Regions from separate parts of the Actinoplanes sp. NPDC026670 genome, predicted to be linked through region 1. Evidence: riboswitches for the same ligand, from Rfam matches in the RefSeq annotation. Region 1 holds a riboswitch; the other holds the start of a gene.

The links. A riboswitch is a leader RNA that binds a small molecule or an ion and turns the genes downstream of it on or off. The one in region 1 is predicted to bind cyclic di-AMP.
Region 2: it holds a riboswitch for cyclic di-AMP, as region 1 does, so the genes downstream of both, AB0E94_RS36290 (NlpC/P60 family protein) here and AB0E94_RS52250 (NlpC/P60 family protein) in region 1, are expected to answer to the same signal.

The regions. Positions count from the first base shown of each region.
Region 1 is NZ_JBEZXU010000141.1:2,113-5,507, reverse strand. Features, by position in the region: gene AB0E94_RS52260 (epoxide hydrolase family protein) at 1-433, opposite strand, end outside; gene AB0E94_RS52255 (MarR family winged helix-turn-helix transcriptional regulator) at 487-909, shown strand; gene AB0E94_RS52250 (NlpC/P60 family protein) at 957-1,913, opposite strand; cyclic di-AMP (ydaO/yuaA leader) riboswitch at 1,963-2,109, opposite strand; gene AB0E94_RS52245 (M56 family metallopeptidase) at 2,234-3,142, opposite strand; gene AB0E94_RS52240 (BlaI/MecI/CopY family transcriptional regulator) at 3,139-3,395, opposite strand, start outside.
Region 2 is NZ_JBEZXU010000049.1:42,582-45,976, reverse strand. Features, by position in the region: gene AB0E94_RS36295 (MurT ligase domain-containing protein) at 1-686, opposite strand, end outside; cyclic di-AMP (ydaO/yuaA leader) riboswitch at 1,073-1,260, shown strand; gene AB0E94_RS36290 (NlpC/P60 family protein) at 1,267-2,079, shown strand; gene mraZ (division/cell wall cluster transcriptional repressor MraZ) at 2,622-3,053, shown strand; gene rsmH (16S rRNA (cytosine(1402)-N(4))-methyltransferase RsmH) at 3,282-3,395, shown strand, end outside.

The DNA of each region.
Region 1 (3,395 bases):
GCCCGGCCCAGGCCGTGGCGATCCGGGTGACGCCCCAGGGCCGGGTGGTCGGGCCGGACAGCCCGAACCCGGGCATCGCCGGGACGACCAGGTGGAAGTGCTCGCTGAGGGGGCCCACCACGTCCAGGAACTCCACGGTGGAGCCGGGCCAGCCGTGCGTCAGGATCAGCGGCAGGGCGTGCGGGTCGGCCGAACGGACGTGGAAGAAGTGCACCCGGTCACCGTGGATCTCGATGACCTGCTGGGGCAGCGCGTTGAGCTCGGCCTCGTGGGCCCGCCAGTCGAACTTCAGCCAGTGGCCGGCGAGCGCCCGGACCCGGTCGACGGTGATGCCGTAGTCGTCAGGGGCGGCGTCCGGCCAGCGGGTACGGGTGAGGCGGTCGGCCAGGTCGTCGAGGTCGGCCTGCGGGACGGCGATCCGGAAATCGTTCATGCGAATAACGTTAGTCGCACTAACGTTAGCCGGTCCAATGTTATCGTCGTCACGTGGATCATCTGCCGAGCTGGCTGCTCTCCCAGGCCGCGGCGCACGCGCACCGGCTCGTCGCCGACGGGTTCGCCGGCGTGGGCGCCAAGGGTTACCACTACCGGCTGCTGTCCTCGCTGGACGCGGACGGGCCGGCCAGTCAGGCGGCGCTCGGGCGGCGCACCCGGATCTACCTGAGCGACCTCGTGGGGGCGCTCAACGAACTGGAGGCGGCGGGTTACGTGCGGCGGTCGCCGGACCCGGCGGACAAGCGCCGCAACGTCGTCGCGGTCACGCCGGCCGGGCGGGACCGGGCGGCCGAGCTGACCGAACGCGTGACGGCCATCCAGGAGGAGCTGACAGCCGCGCTCTCACCGGCGGAAACGGAACAGCTCACCGGCCTCTTGCGTCGATTGGTCGCGCACCACGACCGTACCGAATGAAGAAAGGCCGCCGTCAGAAGCAGACGGCGACCTTTCCGCAGGGGTTTCTAAGCAGGCCGGCGATAGCCGGCGATCGGGCCCCGGTCGATCGTAGCCATCCGCACGTAGTCGCCCGTGTGCGGAGCGTGGACCACCATGCCGCCACCGATGTAGATCGAGACATGGTGCACGTCGGAGTAGTAGAAGACCAGGTCACCCGGTTGCAGCTCACTGCGGCTGACCGACTTGGTGGAACTCCACTGATCCTTCGTGTAGTGCTCGAGATGCACGCCGACCGCAGCCCACGCCGCCTGCGTCAGACCCGAGCAGTCGTAGCTGTTCGGGCCGTCCGAGCCGAAGACGTAGGGCTTCCCGATCAGGTCACACGCCCGCTGGGCGGCCCGGCCACCCTTGTCGTTCGTGTAGTCGACCGGGCACGGGCCGGTACGCAGCGGCCCGTCGTCGGCGTTCGCACTGCCGTAGGCCGCGATCCGGAGCTTCTGGAGCTTCGTGATCTCCTTCTCGATGGCGACCTTCTTCGTCCCGAGATCCTTGTCGCGAACCTCGATCTCGGACTCGAGCTGGTCGACCTTGGCCTTGTCGGCGGCGTACTTGTCGCGGAGTTTCGAGACCTCCGCGATCGACGCCTTCCGGTTGAACGCGAGCTGGTCGAGAAGCGTGAGCTTGTCCACCATGCCCGTCGGCGAGCCGGTCAGGATCATCGCGTTCGCGATGTTCGGCGAGCCCTGCATGTACGCGTCGACGGCGAGGCCCCGCACCTGCACCATCGCGGCGTCCACCTGCTTCTGCAGCGGAGCCAGCGTCTTAGCCAGGTCCGACTGCTGCTTGCGGAGCTTGACCAGCTTGGTGTGGGTGCCGTTGTAGTCCTCGATGACCGGCTCGAGCTGATTCCACTCGTCGTCGATCTGCTTCTCGATCTGCGCCGGAGTGGGGTCGGCATGAGCGACGGTCGGACCCGTGACCAGGATTCCGGCCGCGACGGCCGCGCACATCAGGATGCGCATGAGGCCGGCACGACGCGCGCCAATCCGTTTCACGCTGGTGCGTTGTCCTTTCTTCCCGTTCAGCCGCCGACCGGGTTAGCTGACGGGTTCGGGCGGGAAGTCTGCCCGGCCGCGTCGCCGCGGCTTCACCCCAGGTGCTCGGTTCCCCGGTTCACGCCCGGCCTCTCGGTCGCGCGCGATTAGGCGGTGGTCCGCCAGATCGGCCGGGTGGCCGATGGGGGGCTGGGCGAACCGGGGACCACCGTACTCGGATCAAGACGGCAAATGAAGGTCGCACAGCCCGCCGAACTGTACGCACAGCCGGCGACACGGAGGGTGGCCTAAAACGGCCAGCTGTGCAGGGCACGCGCCAGCCAGGGCACCACCACGATCACTGTGGGTAGTACCAGCAGGCCGGCGGCGGCGGTCACCCCCGCCGCGGTGAGCACTGTCGAGCTTCGATCCGGACCGTCCAGACGGGCCAGCCGGCGCCGCCGGGATTCACCCTCCGGGTCGGCGGTCACCTCCTCCGCAAGGGGGACGGCGTCGATTAGCCGGGCCAGCGCGGCCCGCAACGGCGGCGATCCGGTCCGGCGGCGGGCCGCGTCGTCGGCCACCATCTCCAGCAGCAGATGTACGGCGTCGAGCGGCGCCTTCGACCGCAGCGGCCCCGGCACCGCCCGGTAGAACGCGGTGAACGACTCCATCACCAGCTCGTGCCGGTGCCGCAGGTGCGCCCGCTCGTGGGCCAGCACCGCGTCCACCTGGTCCCGGTCCAGGGTCTGGAGCACCCCGTCGCTGAGCACCACCCGCGGCTCCCGGCCGGGCACGCAATAGGCCAGCGGCAGCGCCCCGTCGAGCACCCGGACCTCCTCGCCGCCCAGGTCCTCGTGGCGCTCGACCCGGTCCAGCAGGTCGACGAGCATCCGGTGCCGGGCGCGGCGGGCACGGGCCCGGGAGCTCACCCGGACCAGCGAGACGATCAGCCGGATCACGATGGTCGCGGCCACCGCCAGGGAGAAGAGCAACGCGGCCACCGTCTCGGGATGGCGGGCTCCCGCGGCGCGAGCGACCTCTTCGGGCGCGGCCAGGACCACCCCGAGCGCACACAGTACGGCGGTGAGCGTCTGTGACTGCCAGAGCAGGACGCCGGCGACCGGGGCGCGATCGGTCCACCGCGCGCCCGCCAGGAGTCTCGGCGCCAGCAGCGAGAGCGTCAGCCCGAGGGCGCCGAGCAGGAGGGCGGTCACCGCTCGATGTTACGGGCCTTCTCGATCGCCGCCGTCAGCGCTTCGGGCGGCAGCTGCCCGACGAAGTAGGCCAGGGCGGCGTCCATGTCGGGGGTGGCGCTGAGCGCGTCGAGCATCACGCCGGCGGTCATCTCCTCGCGGGTCTGCGCCGGGGCGTACTTGTAGGCGCGGTCGGTACGCTGCTGGACGACGAGACCCTTCTTGGCCAGCCGGTCGAGCACGGTCATCACCGTCGTGTACGCCAGATCGCGCT
Region 2 (3,395 bases), on a different contig from region 1:
CCCTCGTCCTCGACGACCCACTGTGGGCGCGGGCGGCGCAGCGGGCAGCCGGTGCACCACCAGTCGCCCTGCTGGCGCTCGATCGGGTGGCCGCTCTGCGGGCAGACGAACGAGTCGTCGAGCCAGCGCTGGCCGGCGCTGAACCAGGTGATCTGCGGGCTGCCGGAGGCCGCCCAGACCACCATCGGGTCATCGGAGTTGGCGACCACCCGGATGTCGGGGTGGTCGGCGAGGGCCTTCTTCCACAGCTCGGCCATCATCGCGACCTCTTTGGCCCGGTCGAGCTGGTCGCGGGAGAGGTTGAGCAGCGCCACCACCTTGGGCCGGGTCTGGTCGATGACCTGCGCCAGGTAGTGCTCGTCGACCTCGAGGACCGCGAACGGGGTGTGCCCCTCCTTGGCCAGCGCGGAGGTGTGACCGGTCGGCATGTTGGCGCCGAACGAGTTGGTGGCGACCCGGCCGAGGACGCCGACGGCGGCCGCGGTGAGGCGGGTCGTGGTGGTCTTGCCGTTGGTCCCGGAGACCAGCGCGACGGCGCGGCCGGCCGCGAGGTGGGCCAGCAGGTCGGGGTCGATCTTGAGGCCGATCCAGCCGCCGATCACCGAACCGTCGCCGCGGCCCGCGGCCCTGGAGAGCGCCGCCGCGGTCTTCGACACTGAGGTCGCGACCTTGGCGATGAGAGGCATTCCGTCCGTCACGCCAGCGAGGGTACCGGACTCGAACGTTACGACGCGTTGCCAGACCGTCAAGATCACGGTGTGGCCGGTGTCTTCCCCGGTCCGGGCTTTTCGGACGTCTACCCCGTTGGTGACGGGACTATTTATGTGTTCTGTTTCACCCGTAACCTTCAACCGTGTGTAGCTGTGTCGCTACTTTGCGTGGGCGCATATGTCACGCGGCGGTAACAAAGTGGACACCGACAAGTGTGCCAATCACGGAGGGTGATCACTCCTGCGCCGACGATCATGGGAGGACTCGGGTACCAAGGATCAGCCGGACGCATTCCGCTCGCCGGCCGCACCGGATCGGTTCACGCCGAGCCCTGCCCCGGGCCGGACCGGTGCGACACCGCAGTTGAGTCACACCAGACAAGGCATTCGGGGGCAGGGACGGGGGACCCATGACCGGTCCTTCCCGCGCCACACGGCTCCATCCGTGGCGCACCGGGAGGACCTTGGGGTGAAGCCGCCCACCCGCGGCCGGGCACACCTTCCCGCCCGAACCCGACAGCTAACCTCGCAGGCGTGCCGGAGGGATCTCTCTACCGTGCACGAACACAGTTCGAGCCGGCGCCGCCGCGCGTCCATCGGCACCGGAACCGTCGCACTGTCCCTGGGTCTCTGCCTCTGTGCCGGGCAGCTGATCGCCGCGTCCCCCGCGGCGGCCGCCACGACCCCCGCCGCCACCCAGGTCGCCGCCTCGGCGGTCGTCCCGAAGGTCACCCCTTCGATCTGGGCCAGCAGCGCCCGGAGTCTCAAGTGGGGCTCCACCCTCAAGGTCACCGCCAAGGTGATCGACCCCACCACCCATCAGGTCGCCAAGGGCACCGTGCGCCTCCAGGGCTACAGCAACGGCGCCTGGCGTACCTGGGACACCGAGACCGTCAAGAACGGCGTGGTGACACTCACCGCCAAGCCGACGAAGACGGCCTGGGTCCGGACCGTCTTCACCGGCACCGGCTACAACCAGCGGGGCACCGGCAGCTTCAAGGTGACGGTCAAGGCCAGCGGCGCGAAGGTGCTGGCCGAGGCCAAGGCGCACAAGGGCGCGCTGTACAAGTACGGCGCCTCCGGTCCCAAGCGTTTCGACTGCTCGGGCTTCACCAAGTACGTCTACAAGAAGGCGGCCGGCAAGAGCCTGCCGCACAAGGCGAACTCGCAGCAGAAGTACGGCACCGCGGTCGCCAAGAGCAAGAAGCAGATCGGTGACCTGATCATCTTCCGGAACGGGTCGTACGGGTACCACGCCGGCATCTACGCGGGCAACGGTTACGTCTACGACTCGCCCCACACCGGAGCCCGGGTCGGCAAGCACAAGATCTGGAACAGCAACTACGTCGTGCGCCGCCTGGTCGCCTGACGCAGAGCCGCGCAGCGACGCTGGACGGTTGCGGGCGGTGAGCCGCGCAGCGACGCTAGTCAGTTGCGGGCGGTGAGCCGCGCAGCGACGCTAGTTAGTAAGGAATAGCAGTGACGCCCGTGGGGCGTGACCCGGATCAGGGGTCACGCCCCACGGGCGTCTCCTGTGTCCGGGCGATGTGGACCCCGCGCATCCCTCCACTTTCCTCCCCGGTTGATCCCGGTGGAGTGAGCCCGGCCACGAAATCGGGCGCCGGCCGGCATTTCGACGGGTGTTTTTCGCCCCGAAGGCCTCGATGTCGGAAACAAGACCCTGTTGATCATGGTCACCCCCTCCACTTCGCCCCACCACCTGTGAACTGGGATTACGTCCGTGAGAACGGCTCGTGAGGGTTTGCTTTTGGGTTGCAGGTGGAGGGAAGTGGAGTAGAGTGGGGCGCAGTGGCAGGGCGGAGGAGCGACGCCGGACCTGCCGGCCCGAGTTGACAGGTGATCCGCTCCCTCCGCGATGGAGTGGCCGCCACGGCAAAGGGGTGGGGGCCGATGTTTCTCGGCACACACACCCCGCGCCTGGACGAGAAGGGCCGGCTGATCCTCCCGGCGAAGTTCCGTGATGAGCTGGCGGGAGGTGTCGTGATCACGAAGGGGCAGGAGCGCTGTCTTTACGTGTTCCCGATGCCGGAGTTCCAGCGCATCGCCAGCCAGCTGCGTGAGGCGCCGGTGACGAACAAGGCGGCCCGGGCGTACAGCCGGGTCTTCTTCGCGAGCGCCCACGACGAGGTTCCCGACAAGCAGGGCCGGGTGACGATTCCGGCCCATTTGCGGGAGTATGCCAGTCTTGGTCGGGATCTCGTGGTGATCGGTGCGAGCACCCGGGTCGAGGTCTGGGACAAGCAGGCCTGGGATGACTACCTCTCGGCGAGCGAGGAAGAGTTCGCCGACATCGAGGAGGGGGTGCTGCCCGGCGGACTGTAGGCGTGGCACTCGGACGGCCGGCTGGTTCGGCCCGGACGCCACTGCCGCCGTAACGCGAGATCTCCAGCCGCTCCCGCTCCTGGCGCCTCTTCCCCGGCGCCAGGCGCGTGTCCGGGCCGGTTCGCCGGCAACGGACATGAGAGCGGATGGGGATCTGGCGGTACGGACGGGCGACCGGGCCGGGCAGCAACTGGCAACTGAATGAGTGAGACGCGAGCGGGCACGGCAATGGGGGTCGACATGGGGGAGCCGCGGGGCACGCATGTGCCGGTGCTGCTCGAGCGCTGCCTCGAGTTGCTGGATCCCGCCCTCACGTTGCCGGGCGCCGTCCACGTCGACTTC